One region of the Isoptericola hypogeus genome, then DNA from elsewhere that is predicted to be linked to it. Evidence: riboswitches for the same ligand, from Rfam matches in the RefSeq annotation. Region 1 holds a riboswitch; each other region holds the start of a gene.
The links. A riboswitch is a leader RNA that binds a small molecule or an ion and turns the genes downstream of it on or off. The one in region 1 is predicted to bind cyclic di-AMP.
Positions count from the first base shown of each region.

Region 2: another riboswitch for cyclic di-AMP. It lies ahead of ABD254_RS00955 (C40 family peptidase); the one in region 1 lies ahead of ABD254_RS14455 (C40 family peptidase).
Region 3: another riboswitch for cyclic di-AMP. It lies ahead of ABD254_RS07170 (C40 family peptidase); the one in region 1 lies ahead of ABD254_RS14455 (C40 family peptidase).

Region 1 covers NZ_BAAAPM010000005.1:393,166-398,430, forward strand. Annotated here, with positions in the region: gene ABD254_RS14435 (MFS transporter) at 1-178, shown strand, start outside; gene ABD254_RS14440 (MHYT domain-containing protein) at 224-1,003, opposite strand; gene serC (phosphoserine transaminase) at 1,168-2,319, opposite strand; gene ABD254_RS14450 (iron-dependent transcriptional repressor DtxR) at 2,528-3,259, shown strand; cyclic di-AMP (ydaO/yuaA leader) riboswitch at 3,411-3,578, shown strand; gene ABD254_RS14455 (C40 family peptidase) at 3,582-4,361, shown strand; cyclic di-AMP (ydaO/yuaA leader) riboswitch at 4,598-4,772, shown strand; gene ABD254_RS14460 (C40 family peptidase) at 4,869-5,265, shown strand, end outside.
Region 2 covers NZ_BAAAPM010000002.1:101,299-106,563, forward strand. Annotated here, with positions in the region: gene ABD254_RS00935 (MFS transporter) at 1-671, shown strand, start outside; gene ABD254_RS00940 (DUF6153 family protein) at 935-1,384, shown strand; gene ABD254_RS00945 (DUF305 domain-containing protein) at 1,486-2,103, shown strand; gene ABD254_RS00950 (F510_1955 family glycosylhydrolase) at 2,192-3,148, shown strand; cyclic di-AMP (ydaO/yuaA leader) riboswitch at 3,297-3,450, shown strand; gene ABD254_RS00955 (C40 family peptidase) at 3,540-4,271, shown strand; gene ABD254_RS00960 (M15 family metallopeptidase) at 4,383-5,265, shown strand, end outside.
Region 3 covers NZ_BAAAPM010000003.1:1,083,708-1,088,972, reverse strand. Annotated here, with positions in the region: gene clpB (ATP-dependent chaperone ClpB) at 1-1,018, shown strand, start outside; gene ABD254_RS07170 (C40 family peptidase) at 1,133-1,951, opposite strand; cyclic di-AMP (ydaO/yuaA leader) riboswitch at 1,953-2,116, opposite strand; gene ABD254_RS07165 (septum formation family protein) at 2,360-3,076, opposite strand; gene ABD254_RS07160 (exodeoxyribonuclease III) at 3,073-3,972, opposite strand; gene ABD254_RS07155 (MerR family transcriptional regulator) at 4,034-4,846, opposite strand; gene ABD254_RS07150 (VOC family protein) at 4,894-5,265, opposite strand, start outside.

The DNA.
Region 1 (5,265 bases):
GTCGATCCTCGTCGGGGCCATCGCCACGTTCCTCGTCGCGGCGGCCGCCACCGTGTGGGCGGTGCGGCGCTGGCACCTGCGGGTGCGTTACCGCGTGCGGCGGCGCCCGCACCTGGAGGTCGTGTACCTCGACCGGGAGCGCGACGCCGGCCGCGTGCCGGCCCCGGCGGCGGCCTGAGCCCGACGCCGAAGGTCGGACGGCGACGGGAGGCTCCTGGGATCGTCAGACGCCGACGCGGGTGCCGCGCCGGCGCAGCCGCTCCTCGAACTCGTCGCGCGAGCGCATCTCGTCCTCGGTGGGCCACATCATCACGATGAAGATCAGCGCGACGGTGAGCGCGACGATCCCGAGGATGAGCGGGCCGAGCAGGTCGATCGGGTTGGTGCCGCCCGGCGGCTCGCCGCCGGCGCCGTGGATCGTCAGCGCGGCCATCCCGGTGTAGTGCATGCCGCTCACGGCCACGCCCATGAGCATCGCCGCGCCGGTGGTGGCGCGCCGGCCGCGCACGTTGACGCACAGCCACAGCGCCGCGGTCGCCGCGACGACGGCGATCACGACGGACAGGGCGACCACCCAGGTGGTGTAGCTCAGGTGCCCGGTCATCCGCATGGCGGCCATGCCCATGTAGTGCATCGTGGCCACCCCCAGGCCCGCGACGACGCCACCCGTGAGCAGCACCGGGAGGCGGTCGCCCGCGAACCCCACGAGGAACAGCCCGATCGCGACGACGACGATCGCCACCAGCGCGCTGAGGATCGTCATCGGCACGTCGTAGTAGATCGGCATACCGGTCACGGTGAAGCCCAGCATCGCGACGAAGTGCATGACCCACACGCCGGTGCCGCCGATCGCGATCGCCCCGATCAGCAGCCAGGCGCTCCGGGAGCGGGCGTCCTTCGAGGCGCGGGCCCGGGACGTCGCGGAGAGCCCGGCCGCCGCCCCGACGCACGAGGCGACGTAGGCGAGCATGGGCGTGATGACCCCGTAGGTGAAGTGGTGCATCTCCGGCATGGTCGCCCCTCCTGGCCGCGTCGCCTGCGCTGTCGGTCGCTGAGCCCGGTGAGGGCCGAGGTAACGTAACAGCAACGATGCCGGGTGAAAAAACCGGAGAATTCGGGCGTGTCGGTAGCAGGGTGTGGTATTGGCGCCGTGGCTTCGGAGGTACCTCAGAGGTGCTCGACGACGTGGTCGACGCACGCCGTGAGAGCCCGCACGTCGTCGGGGTCCACCGCGGGGAAGAGCCCCACGCGCAGCTGGTTGCGGCCCAGCTTGCGGTACGGGAAGACGTCGAGGACGCCGTGGGCGCGCAGCACCCCCACGACCGCGGGCGCGTCGATGCCGGGGTCGAGGTCGATCGTGCCGACGACGGTCGACCGCGCGCCCGGGTCCGCGACGAACGGGGAGGCCCAGTCCCGGGCCTCGGCCCAGCCGTAGAGGGCGCCGGCGGACTCGGCGCAGCGCGCCGACGACCAGGCCAGGCCGCCCTGGGCCAGCAGCCACTCGACCTGCTCGGCGAGCAGCACGAGCGTGGCGACGGCGGGGGTGTTGAGCGTCTGGTCCGCCCGCGAGCTGGCGAGGGCCGTGGTGAGGGAGAGGAACTCCGGCACCCAGCGCCCGGCGGCCTCGGCGCCCGCCTCGACCTCGGCGGCACGCTCGACGGCGGCCGGCGAGCAGACGGCCAGCCACAGCCCGCCGTCCGCGCCGAACACCTTCTGCGGCCCGAAGTAGTAGACGTCGGTGTCGCGGACGTCGACCGGCAGGGCGCCCGCGCCCGACGTCGCGTCGACGAGCAGCAGCGCGCCCCCGGCGCGGGCGTCGGGCACCTGCCGGGTGGGAGCCATCGCGCCCGTCGACGTCTCGTTCTGCACCGTGGCGTAGGTGTCGACGCCGTCGACGGCCTCGAGCAGCGCCACCGTGCCGGGCGCGGCCTCGCGCACCTCGGACGGCTCGAGGAACGGCGCCCGCCGCGTGGCCGCGGCGAACTTGCCGCCGAACTCCCCGAAGACGGCGTGCTGCGCGCGCCGTCGCACGAGGCACGCGGTCGCGACGTCCCAGAACGCCGTCGAGCCGCCGTTGCCGAGCGCGACCTCGTAGCCGTCGGGAAGGTCGAAGAGCGTGGCGAGGCCCTGGCGGACCCGGCGGACCAGGTCCTTGACCTGCGGCTGCCGGTGCGACGTGCCGAGCACCGGGGCCGCCGGGTCGCCCGCCGCGGCGAGCGCGGCGACCTGCGAGGCGCGGACCTTGGAGGGACCGGAGCCGAAGCGGCCGTCCGCAGGCAGCAGCGACGAGGGGATGACGAGGGTCGGCTCGACGGGCATCGGGTCTCCGAGGGCTCGGGGGCGGATCGGCGGCGGGCGGCGGCCCGCGTAGGGGCGGCGCGCCGCCGACGGGTGGGTGACGGACGACGTGGTGCGTGTCGGTGGCGTGGTGCAGGATGGCGCAGGCCCCTGAGGGCGCGCACCAGGACCGGACCTGGGTGGACGCGGTGCGAATAGACTAGGCCCGGGCCTGAAGACGGGAGTGGACGTGACCGACCTGATCGACACCACCGAGATGTATCTCAAGACGATCTACGAGCTTGGCGAGGAGGGCATCCCTGCACTCCGTGCGCGCATCGCCGAGCGCCTGGGGCACTCCGGGCCGACGGTGTCGCAGACGGTCGCGCGCATGGAGCGCGACGGCCTCGTCGTCGTGACGGGGGACCGCCATCTCGAGCTGACCGGGCCCGGTCAGGCCAAGGCGACCCGGGTGATGCGCAAGCACCGGCTCGCCGAGCGGCTGCTCACCGACGTCATCAAGCTCGACTGGGAGCACGTGCACACGGAGGCGTGCCGCTGGGAGCACGTGATGAGCGACCTGGTCGAGAAGCGCCTCGTGACGCTGCTCGACCACCCGCACATCGACCCGTACGGCAACCCGATCCCGGGCCTGTCCGAGCTGGGCGAGCAGTACGAGGACGTCCCGTTCCTCGACGGCGTGAAGTCGCTCCCTGCCGTTCTCCTCGCCTCGCGCGCGGCCGGTACGGCCGCCGACGACGAGGCGGACGGCGGGACGTCGCTCGTGCTGCAGCGCATCGCCGAGCCCCTGCAGGTCGACATCGAGCTGCTCGCGCGCCTCGGCGAGGCTGGCGTGGTGCCCGGTGCGCACATCGCCGCGCGGATCGCCGGCGGGGACTACGCCGTGCAGGTCGAGGGCTCGGGAGTGGTCCTGGAGCTCCCCGAGGACCTCGCCAAGCACCTGTTCGTCGCGGCCCGCTGAGGCCGTCCCCGCGCAGGTCGCGCGGGAATGCCACGGGTGTCGTGACCGGAGCGTGACATCGCGGGCATTCATCCGGTACGGTCGGGGTCGCTCGCCGGAGATCGATCTGGCGGGCGCTCGGACGGACGCCGAACCCTGCCACCGGCCGAGCTCCCACGGAACACCGCACGGCAGGAGCGGGGGACCCACTTTCGGGCGTCGGAGACGACGTCCTTGGGGTGAAGCCGCACGGGTCGGTCTGCACGGCAGACCCGGACGGCCGGGTGCTTTCTCCCACCCGAACCCGACAGCTGACCTCGCAGGCGACAGGAGAGGTTGACACGTGACCGCACGCACCACCCGCGGCCGGCATCGCGCCGCCCGCCGTCCGATCGCCATCGCCACGAACGGCAACGCCGGTCGCCGCGTGGCCGTCGTCGCCACCGCCGGTGGTCTGCTCGTCTCCACGTTCGCCAGCGCGAGCGCCGCCCAGGCCGCGCCGGTGGACAGCGACGCCGCCCACAAGCTCAGCACGGTCGACCTCGGCGCGCTCACCGACCAGGCGCGGCACGCGCTCGAGGCGGCCCCGGTCGTCACGGTGGACGCCAAGGCGAAGGTCGACGTCGAGAAGATCACGGCGAAGATCGCGTCCGAGGCCGAGATCACGCCCGCTCCCGAGCCGGAGCCCGTCGTCGTCGAGACGTCGTACGAGTCCGAGTCGACCTCGACGTCGGCCGACACCGCGTCGCGCTCGGCCGAGCGCGAGGAGGTCTCGACCGCGGCTCCCGCGTCGGCCAACGGCTCGTCGATCGTGTCGATCGCGATGCGCTACGTCGGCGTCCCGTACGTCTCGGGCGGCACCAGCCCGTCCGGCTTCGACTGCTCGGGCCTGACCCAGTACGTCTACGCGCAGGTCGGCATCAGCCTGCCGCGCACCACCTCGGAGCAGCGCTACGCGGGCACGGTCGTCTCCGACCCGCAGCCGGGTGACCTGGTGTGGACCCCGGGCCACGTCGCCATCTACGCGGGCGACGGCATGCAGATCGACGCCCCCAAGCCGGGCGACGTCGTCCAGTACCGCGCCATCTGGCAGTCGAACCCCACGTTCATCCGCGTCGGCTGAGCCGCCGCACCGGCCGCTCGGCGGCCCCACCGACGCCCCGTCGCGCACCGCGCGGCGGGGCGTCGGCGCGTCCGGTCGGCGACCTCCCGAGGGGCCGGAAACGGCCTGTGGACAGGGTTTTCGTGCCCTCTGGTCACCTCCTGTGATCGAAACGTGACATTGACGGCCGGGTCCGCTACGGTTTCAACCACTCGCCGGCCATCTGGTGAGTCTCGACCGGAACGCCGAGCCCTGCCGCCGGTCGGGCACCTTAACCCCAGGCAGGGGCGGGGGACCCACTTCCGGGCATCGGAGACGGTGTCCTCGGGGTGAAGCCGCACGGGTCGGTCTGCACGGCAGACCCGGACGGCCGGGTGCTTTCTCCCACCCGAACCCGACAGCTCACCTCGTAGGCGACAGGAGAGGGAACACGTGAACGCACGCACCACGCGCGCCCGGCACCGTGCCGCGCGCCGTCCGCTCACGCCGCTCAGCGTCGGTACCGCCGCTGCAGGGCGTAGGGCCGCAGTGGTCGCCACCGCTGGCGGCCTGCTGGTCTCGACCTTCGGCGGCGCCACCGCGGCGCAGGCCGCTCCGGTCGACCACGACGCGGCCAACAAGCTCAACACCGTCGACCTCGGCGCCCTGACCGACCAGGCCAAGAACGCGCTGCAGGCGGCTCCGGTCGTCGCGGTCGACGCCAAGGCCAAGGTCGACGTCGAGAAGATCACCGCGAAGGTCGCGGAGAAGGCCGAGATCACCCCGGCGCCCGAGCCGGAGCCCGTCGTCGAGGAGGTCGTGGAGACCGCCACCGAGACGGTGTCGCGCTCCGCGGAGCGCACCGAGGTCCCCGAGGTCGCCTCGTCCTCGTCGCTCGGCTCCCAGATCGTGTCGATCGCCTCGCGCTACATCGGCACGCCCTACG
Region 2 (5,265 bases), on a different contig from region 1:
GCAGCAGGAACCCACTGCTGCCGCTCAGCCTGTTCCACGACCGCAACCGCACCGGCGCGTACGTGACCATGCTGCTGCTCGCGATCGGTCCGATGGGCACCTTCTACGTCCTCACGCTGCACCTGCAGCAGGTCCAGCACTACAGCCCGCTGCAGACCGGGCTGGCCTGGCTCCCCTTCGCGCTCGGCATCGTCGTCGGCGCCGGGATCGCGCCGAAGCTGCTGCTGCGCATCGCGCCGCGGTACGTCGCCGCGACCGGTGCCCTGCTCGGCGCCGCGGCCGCGCTCTGGTTCTCGACGATCACCGTCGACTCCGGCTACTGGCTGCACCTCGCCCCGGCGATGTTCGTCCTCGCACTCGGCTTCGGCCTCGGCGTCCTGACCCTGACCCAGGCCGCGGTCTACCGCGTCGACCCTGACAAGGCCGGCATCGCCTCCGCCCTGCTCAACTCCGCCCAGCAGATCGGCGTCGCGATCGGTCTCGCGCTCCTCGCCGGCATCGCAGCGACCGTCACCGCACGCCCAGCCAACGCCGCGCTGGCTACCGACCAGGCACTCGTGGCCGGATACAGCACCGCCCTCACGGTCGCCTCCGGTGTGCTCCTCGCCGCCGCCGTCCTCGCCCTCGCCCTTCTCCGAGGTCAGCAGGCAACCGCAGCGGAGCAACAGTAGGGGCGCCTCTCCCGGGAGGCTTCAAGACCGTCAGAACCCGATTCCGAGGCACCACAGACTCGGTCAGTTTCACTTGAAGCCTCGAACAGCTCCGCGCCTGGTCGTTCCGGCTACGTCGACACCGGGTCTCGGCCCCCACCGCGCAATACCGTCGACGCATCACCCCAGGGCCACGATCGCGGTCTACGGCTCTGATACCAAAGTCCCGGGCAACGTCGGAGTGTCGGATGGGCTGTTCGAGATTCGCTAGCCTGGACCTCGTCATGCACGCGCTTCGCACCCTCCAGTCGCTGCTCGCCGATCCTCGGCGGCGCTTGGGTGCTGCGCTCATGATCGTCATGCTCGTCCTCGGCGTGGTGACGATGCACGCGATGAGCGGCTCGTCGACCGCCCACGGCGCGCCGGTAGCGACGAAGCACGTCGACGCCGGTGCGAACGCCGACCCGGCGGACCCCGGGCACGGGCAAGAGGTGAGCGCGATCGATCACTCAGGCGACGCGTCACAGCCGTGCGACCACAGCTGTGGCGGACACGAGTTGATGACCGCGATGTGTCTGATGGTGCTCGTCGTGCTGCTGACGCTGACGGTTCCGGTGCGCAGGCTGTTTTTCGTGGTCGGTTGGACGCGTGCTGGCCCTCGCACCGCATCGCCTTCGCGCGTGGTCTTCTCCAGCGCCCCGTCGCTGCATGCCCTGGGCATTTCTCGGACGTAGGTCCCCTGAGCCGATGTGTCGAGCCTCGACACGTCGGAACTCGCCGATGTCGGACCACCCATGGTCCGGCAGTGGATCTACCCAAGAAAGGCCCTACCTTGATGAAGCGCACCCTTGCGCCTGCTCTCGTGGTCGCCGCCGTGGCCGTGCTCGGCGCGTGCTCGAACACGCAGCAGCCCGCGCACGACATGTCCACCATGTCGAGCCCGACAGCGGAGCAGTCGCCCGCCGAGTCGGCGCCGTTCAACGATGCGGACGTCGAGTTCGCGCAGATGATGATCCCGCACCACCAGCAGGCGGTAGAGATGTCGGACCTGATCGCCGACAAGTCGGGGATCGACCCGCGAATCTTGGACCTCGCCGCCCAGATCAAGGACGCCCAGGCCCCGGAGATCGAGCAGCTCACCGAGTGGCTCGAGCAGTGGGGCGCACCGGTCCCCGAGTCCGGCTCGATGGACTCCATGGGTTCGATGGACCACGGGTCCACGAACGGGATGATGAGCGCCGACGACATGGAAGCCCTTGAGAACGCCAGCGGCTCCGAGGCTGGCCGGCTCTTCCTGTCGCAGATGATCTCCCACCACCAGGGCGCCGTCGCGATGGCACAGACCGAGGTGGACGCGGGCGAGAACTCGGACGCGGTCGCCATGGCAGAGCGCATCGTCGAGACCCAGCAGGCAGAGATCTCCACGATGGACGAGCTCCTGTCCGAGAAGTAACCAGAAGGAGGTGGTGCGCCGGCCGTCATCGACGCCGGCGCACCATCTCGGTTCGCTCCTCCCATCCTCGAGCGCGCTAGGACGTGTGATGATCTCCCCTGCCCGCATACCCGCCCGCATCCCAGCGACCGTCGTGTTGCTGCTCACCCTGACCGCTTGCTCCACGCCGCCGGGCGACTCGTCCCCGGCCCAGTCGGGCGGTGCGGCGACGGCTTCCGGCACCTCGTTGAGCCGGGCCGACTTCTCCCACCTACATGCCCTCGTCTTCGACGAGCAGGACCGTTCCCTGTACGCGGCCACCCACACAGGGGTCTGGGCATTGCCGGACCCGACCACTCCGCCCGCGAGGGACGAGGCCGCCCCGCAACGCATCGGCTCCGGCATGCAGGACACGATGGGCATGACGCTCGCCCCTGACGGCGACCTCCTGGCATCCGGCCATCCCGGCCCCGGCGAGGCACCCGACCTCGCCACGCCGAACCTCGGGCTCATCCGCAGCACCGACGGCGCCCAGACCTGGGAGTCGGTGTCCCTGGGTGGCGAGGTCGACTTCCATGCCCTCACCGCAACCAGTGACTCAGGGGCGGAACGCATCGCCGGCCTGGATTCGGCCAGCTCCACCATGTTCCTGAGCAACGACGCCGGCCAGACCTGGGATCGCGGCGCGACGATCCCGGCCCACGACCTGGCGTTCCTCGCCGACGATCCGGACCAGATTCTCGCGACGACACCCGATGGTGTGCAGATCAGCCAGGACGGGGCCCGGTCCTTCTCCAAGCTCGCGGATGCTCCGCTACTGGTCTTCGTGGACACCCAAGCGAGCGGGGACATCGTCGGGATCGACACCAACGGCCTCGTTTGGACGGCTACACCGTCCGCCACCGGCTGGCGGTCGCACGGCACCGCCGCAGGCGGAGCGATCGAGGCCATGACGACCGCCCCAAGCCCCGATGCCACAACGAATCTGGTAGTCGCCACCGAGAAGCGCATCATGTCCAGCCCGGATCTTGGTGCCACATGGGTGTCGCTGGTGGAGATCTCATGAGGCCGCGGACGAGCGCGCCGACGCCGGCCCCCGACGCTTGCCTCCGGCACTGTTATCAATCCGTGACATTGGGGGCGACGCGGGGTATGTTCTCCCCACCTCGCAGCCCTGCGAGGCGCCCGAGCGGACGCCGAGCCCTGTCACCGCTTTGGGCAACACGCACACGTCATGACAGGGACGGGGGACCCACTCACGGGCGCTGCGGCGTCCTCGGGGTGAAGCCGGACGGGATCTTCCCGCCGGCCGGGTCAGTCTCCGACCCGAACCCGACAGCTAACCTCGCAGGCGTCAGGAGATGACCATGGCTTCACCGATTCCTCGCGGGCGCCATCGCGCCGCTCGCGCCCCGATCACCCCACTGACCACGCTGACGCGGGCTGCCGGAACGAGCGTGAGCACCGTCGCACGCCGCGGGGCGCTGGCCCTGGCCGGCTCGGGAGTGCTCGTCTCGACACTCGGCGCTCCCGCTGGAGCCGAGACTGCCACCGACCACGGCAAGGCGCTGAGCGCGGCCGGGCTCGATGCCATCACTGCCCAGGCCCGCCAGGCACTGACGGCGGCGCCTGCCGTCGCGGTGCCTGCTGACGCCGTCCTGACCGTGGAGAAGACAGCGGTGGGCACGATCACGCCCGCACCCGAACCGGAACCCGAGCCCGCGCCGGAGCCGGAGGTTGCTCCGGGCCCGGAAGCCGACGCTGACGGCCAGCCCGCTGAGCGCGCCGCCGCGGCCCCCGGACCGGCCGAGGCAGGGCCCACGCAGGAAGCGGCCCCCGACATCCCGGACGCGGCCAACGGTTCAGCGATCGTGGAGATCGCGATGCAGTACCTCGGGGTCCCCTACCAGTGGGGCGGGTCGACCCCATCCGGCTTCGACTGCTCCGGGTTCACGTCGTACGTGTACGCCGAGGCGGGCATCTCCATCCCGCGGACCTCCTCGGGCCAGCGCGACGCTGGCACGGTCGTCTCGCGCGAGGAAGCACAGCCGGGTGACCTGATCTGGAGCCCCGGCCACATCGCCATCTACGCCGGCGGTGACATGCAGGTCGAGGCTCCGGTCCCCGGAAAGACGGTCCGGTACCGGTCGATCTGGCAGGACAACCCGACCTTCTTGCGGATGAGTTGACGATCGCTCGACCCTGCACGAGCTCGCGCCGCGCAGGGTCGAGCGCACGTGGGGCAGACCGACGTCTGCCCGCATGAGCCACGCGACCACTCTGCCGCAAAAAGGACTCAGATGAAGCACGCCCACACCCAGAACCCGTCTGCCGATTCCTCCGGCAGGCCATCCAGCCGCAGCGAACGCCACTCCAAGGGACGACACGCCAGCCTCCTGCCGTCCGCCACACGCGCAGCCCGCCGGCGAACCCTGCGCCCGGCCCGCCGCCTGCCCCTCGGCCCCGGCATCGGACTCGCGATCGCCGTGACGGCCACGACCTCGTTCACCGTGGCCACCGCCGACAACGACAGCAGCCGCCGGGCCTCCGCCATCGAACGCACGACGACACAAGAGACCACCTCCGACCCGGCGGCCCGCACTGAAGTCCCCGCCGCGCCGCCGATCGTGGTCGACCGGTCGGCGAAGATCTCGCGCGCCGAGGAACGCGTCGATCGCGTGAAGATCACTCCGGCACCCGCTCCGGAGCCGAAGGCGGAACCCGAGCCCGCACCGGAGCCGGAACCCGAACCGGCCCTCGCCGGTTGCAGCGGCGAGGCCACCGGGACCGGGTCGAACGGCCAGGTGCCCTCGAGCGAGCTGTGCGACCTCTGGGACGGACAGACGCACGTGCGCTCCGACGCAGCCGTAGCGCTGGCCGAGGTGAACGAGGCCTACACCGAGCGATTCGGCGAGCCGATGTGCATCACTGACGGCTACCGCTCCTACGATCAGCAGGTCGCCGTGAAAGCTGCGAAGGGCTATCTCGCGGCCACCCCCGGAACCTCGAATCACGGATGGGGACTCGCGGTCGATCTGTGCCCGGAGACCTATGCCGGTGAACGCTGGTCGTGGCTCGCCGAGAACGCGCCTTCCTTCGGGTGGGACAACCCCCCGTGGGCGCGCCCGGGCGGTTCGAAGTACGAGCCGTGGCACTGGGAGCTCACTGAGGAAGTCGCCCAGG
Region 3 (5,265 bases), on a different contig from region 1:
CGCCGACAAGGTCGGCGCGGACGAGATCGCCGAGGTGGTCTCCGCGTGGACCGGCATCCCCGCCGGGCGCCTGCTGCAGGGCGAGTCCGAGAAGCTCCTGGCCATGGAGGACGTCATCGGCGAGCGCCTCATCGGCCAGCGGGACGCCGTGCGCGCCGTGTCCGACGCGGTGCGGCGCTCGCGGGCCGGCGTCGCCGACCCCGACCGGCCCACGGGCTCGTTCCTGTTCCTCGGCCCCACGGGCGTCGGCAAGACCGAGCTCGCCAAGTCGCTCGCGGACTTCCTGTTCGACGACGAGCGCGCCATGGTGCGCATCGACATGTCGGAGTACTCCGAGAAGCACGCGGTGGCCCGCCTGGTCGGCGCGCCCCCGGGGTACGTCGGCTACGAGGAGGGCGGCCAGCTCACCGAGGCCGTGCGACGCCGGCCGTACTCCGTCGTCCTGCTGGACGAGGTGGAAAAGGCGCACCCCGAGGTCTTCGACCTTCTCCTGCAGGTGCTCGACGACGGCCGTCTCACCGACGGCCAGGGCCGCACGGTGGACTTCCGCTCCACCATCCTCGTGCTGACGTCGAACCTCGGATCGCAGTTCCTCGTGGACCTGACGCTGGACGACGAGGCGAAGCACGAGGCCGTGATGTCGGCGGTGCGGGCGTCGTTCAAGCCGGAGTTCCTCAACCGGCTCGACGACGTGGTGGTCTTCGACGCGCTGGACGTCGACGAGCTGGGCCGGATCGTGGACCTGCAGGTCGACGCGTTCGCGCGCCGGCTCGCCGACCGGCGCATCGGCGTCGAGGTCACGGACGCGGCGCGCGAGTGGCTGGCCCTCGAGGGCTTCGACCCTGCGTACGGCGCCCGGCCCCTGCGCCGCCTGGTGCAGCGCGAGATCGGCGACCGCCTCGCCAGGCGGCTGCTCGCGGGCGAGGTCACGGACGGCGACATCGTCGTCGTGGACCGCGAGCCCGACGCGGCGGGGCTGGTCGTGACGCCGCGCGCGCAGGTCCCCGCGACCGGCTGATCCCGCCCCGGCGCTGGCCCAGAAGGACAACGAGCGTGCTGACTCGTTCCTCGAACGGATCGTCTGAGGAACGAGTCAGCACGCTCGTTGCGGCTGGGCCCGTGGCCGGTGGGGTCAGATGCGGATGAACCGCGGGTTGTCCTGCCAGATGTGCCGCTTGACGACGCCGACGCCGGGGCGGGCGGCCTCGATCTGCTTGCCCTTGCCGATGTAGATCGCCACGTGGCCGGGCGTCCAGATGAGGTCGCCGGGCTTCGCGCTGGACCGGGAGACCTGGCGGCCCTGCGTCCGCTGCGCGGAGGACGAGCGGGACAGGGACTTGCCGACGGCCTTCTTGTAGACGTAGCTGGTGAAGCCGGAGCAGTCGAAGGCGCTCGGGCCGGACGCGCCGTAGACGTAGCGGTCGCCCACCTGCGCGTTGGCGACGGCCACGATCTTGGCGCCGCGGTTCACCTTCTTCTTCGCCTGCACGGGGAGGGTGCGCGTGGAGACGCCCCGCAGCATGCTGCTGCTCGGGTCGACGTAGACCCGGACGCGGTTCTTGCCGGCCTTGTACTTCTTCCACGAGGGCTTGAAGGACGACTTGCCGTGCTTGAGCTTGTGGTTGGCCACGACCTTGCCGTTGATGACGAGCTTCGCGCGCCCGGAGACGGCGTCGCCGGACCGCTTCACGGCGACCTTGTACACGGGCCGCGCGGCGGCACCCGCGCCCTGCTTGATGGTCCGCTTGCTGGCGGTGAACGCCGTGTGCGGCTGCGGCTTGGCGGTGTGGACGGTGGTGGACGCCGGGGCCGCCGACGCCTCGGAGGCCTGGGCGACGAGACCGCCGCCGGTCAGGGCGGCGACGAGGCCGAGGGCGACGACGGCACGTCGGGGGCGGGACGCGGCGACGGCGGCAGTGCCGGGGCGCGCGCGATCGAGGGAAGTGGGCATGAGTATTGACCTCTCGAGCCTGCGAGATGAGCTGTCGGATGAGGCCGAGATCGGTGGCCCGCCGTCCGGGGACGGCTTAACCCCTAGACCGTGCCGGCGACTTTCGTCGTCGTGGTGCCCGGTCGATGTTGGTTCTCCCGCTGCTGCCGTGAGTTCGAGGTGTCGCCGGGACGCCGGCAGCACTCGGCTGCGTCCTGGCCGCCGCCCACGGGCGTCGTGGACGGTCGAGGGACGCTAACCCGCCGACGCCCCCGGGGTCACGTTCCGATAACGAGCGGCGTGTCGAGATGTCGGCGCCGATCGTCGGCATTCGTGCAGGACGAGCCGGACATCCTGGGGACATCCCGGCACGCCAGCCGGAGGCAACAGTGTGTCGAACGTCACTGTCACGGGCTTGACGGCGGGCGCTCAGGACAAGAGCGATCCCGACCGGGCGGAGGTGGCCGCCGCGAGGCACAGCCCGGCGCGGTCGCCCGCCTCCCACGACGCCTCCGTCGGCGCCCAGACGACGAACCGCAGCGCGTCGGCCTCCTCGCGTCCCTCGGGGCCGAGGAGCGCCGGACCGCACGTCCGCGCGGAGCCCGCCGCGGCGTCGTCCGCCCCGGGCCAGACGGCGCCCGGTTCGGCGTCCGAGCGGCCCACGACCTGCGCCTCGTGGCGGTCCGTGCACGGCACGACCAGGACGCGGCCCACGGGGCCGTCGGCGGGCAGGTCGGCCACGCACGAGCCGAGCACGAGCTGCACCGCGTTCACCTCGCGCGGCTCCGTGACGTCGGCGGACACCGGCGCCCACGCGCCGTCCCGGGCGGCGTCGACGCCCAGCGCGACACCCGTCGCCACCAGCAGCGCGGCGACGAGCCCGCCCGCGGCGAGGGTGGCGGCCCGTCGGCGGGGACGGCGCGTCGGGGCCGGGCCGGCGCCGGACGGCGTCGCGCCGTCGTTCGGCCGTGCGGCCGTGGGGGAGTCGTCCGCCGGCGGCGGGAGGCGCACGTCGTCCAGGCCGGCGGTGGGCAGCGCGCCGGGCGGGGTCGGCGAGGCGAACGTCGGCCCGTCGGGCCCCGCCGATCCCGAGGCGTCCGGCTCCGGGACGTCCGGCTCCGGGGCCGGCGGCTCGTGCGGGCTCACGCGCGGGAGCCCCGCGGCGCGGGAGTCGCGGCGTCGGCGAGGTCGACGATCACCGGCACGTGGTCGCTGGCGCCCTTGCCCTTGCGCTCGTCCCGGTCGATCACGACGCCGGTAACGCGCTCGCGCAGCGCCGGCGAGGTGTACGCGAAGTCGATGCGCAGGCCCTTGTTCCGGGGGAAGGCGAGCTGCTGGTAGTCCCAGTAGGTGTAGGTGTGCTCGGCGGGCAGGTGCTCCCGGGTGACCTCGGCGTAGCCGGCGTCGGCAAAGGCCGCGAACGCCTCCCGCTCGGCCGGGGTGACGTGCGTGTGCCCCGCGAACGCCGCCGGGTCGTAGACGTCGGTGTCGAGCGGGATGACGTTCCAGTCGCCGACCAGGGCGACCTGCGCCGCCGCGTCGTCGGCGAGCCAGTCCGCCGCGGCGCGCCGCAGCGCGCCCAGCCAGGCCAGCTTGTAAGCGTAGTGCGGGTCGGCGACGGCGCGGCCGTGCGGCACGTACAGCGACCACACGCGCACCCCGCCGCAGGTCGCGCCCAGCGCACGGGCCTCGACGGGCGGCGGGACGTCGAGCAGCGTCGCCGCGGGCTCCGGGTCGGGGGCCTCCGCGGGCGCGTCGTCGGCGGCGGGCACCGCGGGCTTGGCGAAGCCGGGCTGCCCGGCGAACTGCGCCTCGACGTCGGCGATCCCGACCCGCGAGGCGATCGCGACGCCGTTCCAGGCCGAGTGCCCGACGTGCGCAACCTCGTACCCGGCGGCCTCGAACGCGCCGACGGGGAACTGCTCGTCGCGGCACTTGGTCTCCTGGATCGCCAGGACGTCGGTCTGCGACCGCTCCAGGAAGGCGACCACCCGGTCGACGCGGGCGCGGACGGAGTTCACGTTCCAGGTGGCCAGTCGCACGGGCGTCAGGGTACCGGCAGCCCCGGGCGTCGCCGGGGCGCGGGCGGAGGCCGGCGGCGCGTCACCCCCAGGTCGCGGTCTCCGGATCGACGCCGTGTGCGCGGGCGTTGGCGTCGATCACCTCGCGCAGCCACGCCGTGAGCCCGGGCCGGAGGGCGTCGTGCTGGGCGGTGAAGTCGGCGTCCGCCGCGTACATGCGGCCGATGACGACGTGCCTCGGGTGCGGGACGTCGAAGTACGCGCCGAGCGACGCGCGGTGGCGCTCGGCCAGGGCGTCCGCCTCGCGGCTCCCCGGCCGCACGCCCCGGCCCATCGCGTCGGCCAGCGCGGCGAGGACGGCGTCGGCCTCGGCCGCGATCTCCTGCCAGTCGTCGGCGGTGCGGGCGGCCGCGCGCTCGGCGAACTGGGCCCACTGCTCCGTGTCGCCCCACCGCTCGCGGGCCCCGGCCGCCCACCCGGGCTGCCAGCGGTCGCCGAACAGTGCGGTCTGCTCCTCGGGGGACAGCAGGACGCCGCGCTTGCGCGCCTCGATCAGCCGGTCGAGGGCGGCACCTGCCCGCTCCAGGCGACGCAGGCGCTCGCGCACCAGGTCGCGCTGGCGGCGCAGGGACACGTCCGCGCCCTCGGGCGCGTCGAGCAGCGCGGCGATCTCCTCCAGGGGCACGTCGAGCTCGCGGTAGAGGACCACGCGGTGCACGCGCGTGAGGTCCGACGGCGCGTACAGCCGGTACCCGGCGGGGGTGCGCGCCGACGGCCGGACCAGGCCCACCGCGTCCCAGTGGTGCAGCGTGCGGACGGTGACGCCTGCCGCGCGCGCGGCGGCGCCGACGGTCAGCCCGCCGGCGCCGTCGGCGGGTGCGGGTCGGGACGCCATGGCGCCCAGTCTGCCCGCGGAGCCCGCGGACCCGCCCGCGGGGCCGGTCACCCCTCGGCGCCGAAGCCCAGCTCGTCGCGCACGTTCCGGGCCTCCGGGCTGGTCGGGTCCCACGGTCGGGCGGCGGTCATGACGACGCGGGTCCGCTCGGGGGTCATGACCTCCAGGTCGAGCGTGCCCCACGGCTGCAGCCGCGGCCCTGTGGTCGAGCCGGGCGCGACGCGTTCGCAGGCAGCCGCGATCTCGTCGATCTCGCCCTGCACGCACGAGAAGCTCACGCTCAGCGGGCCGGCCTCGGTGGCGGGAGCGGCGGGCACGAGCAGCACGTCCTGGAACGCCCAGCGGCGCAGGTGCACCACCGTGCCCGGCGCGGCGAAGAACTCGAAGAAGCCGAGGCCGTTCACCCAGAAGTCGGTGGA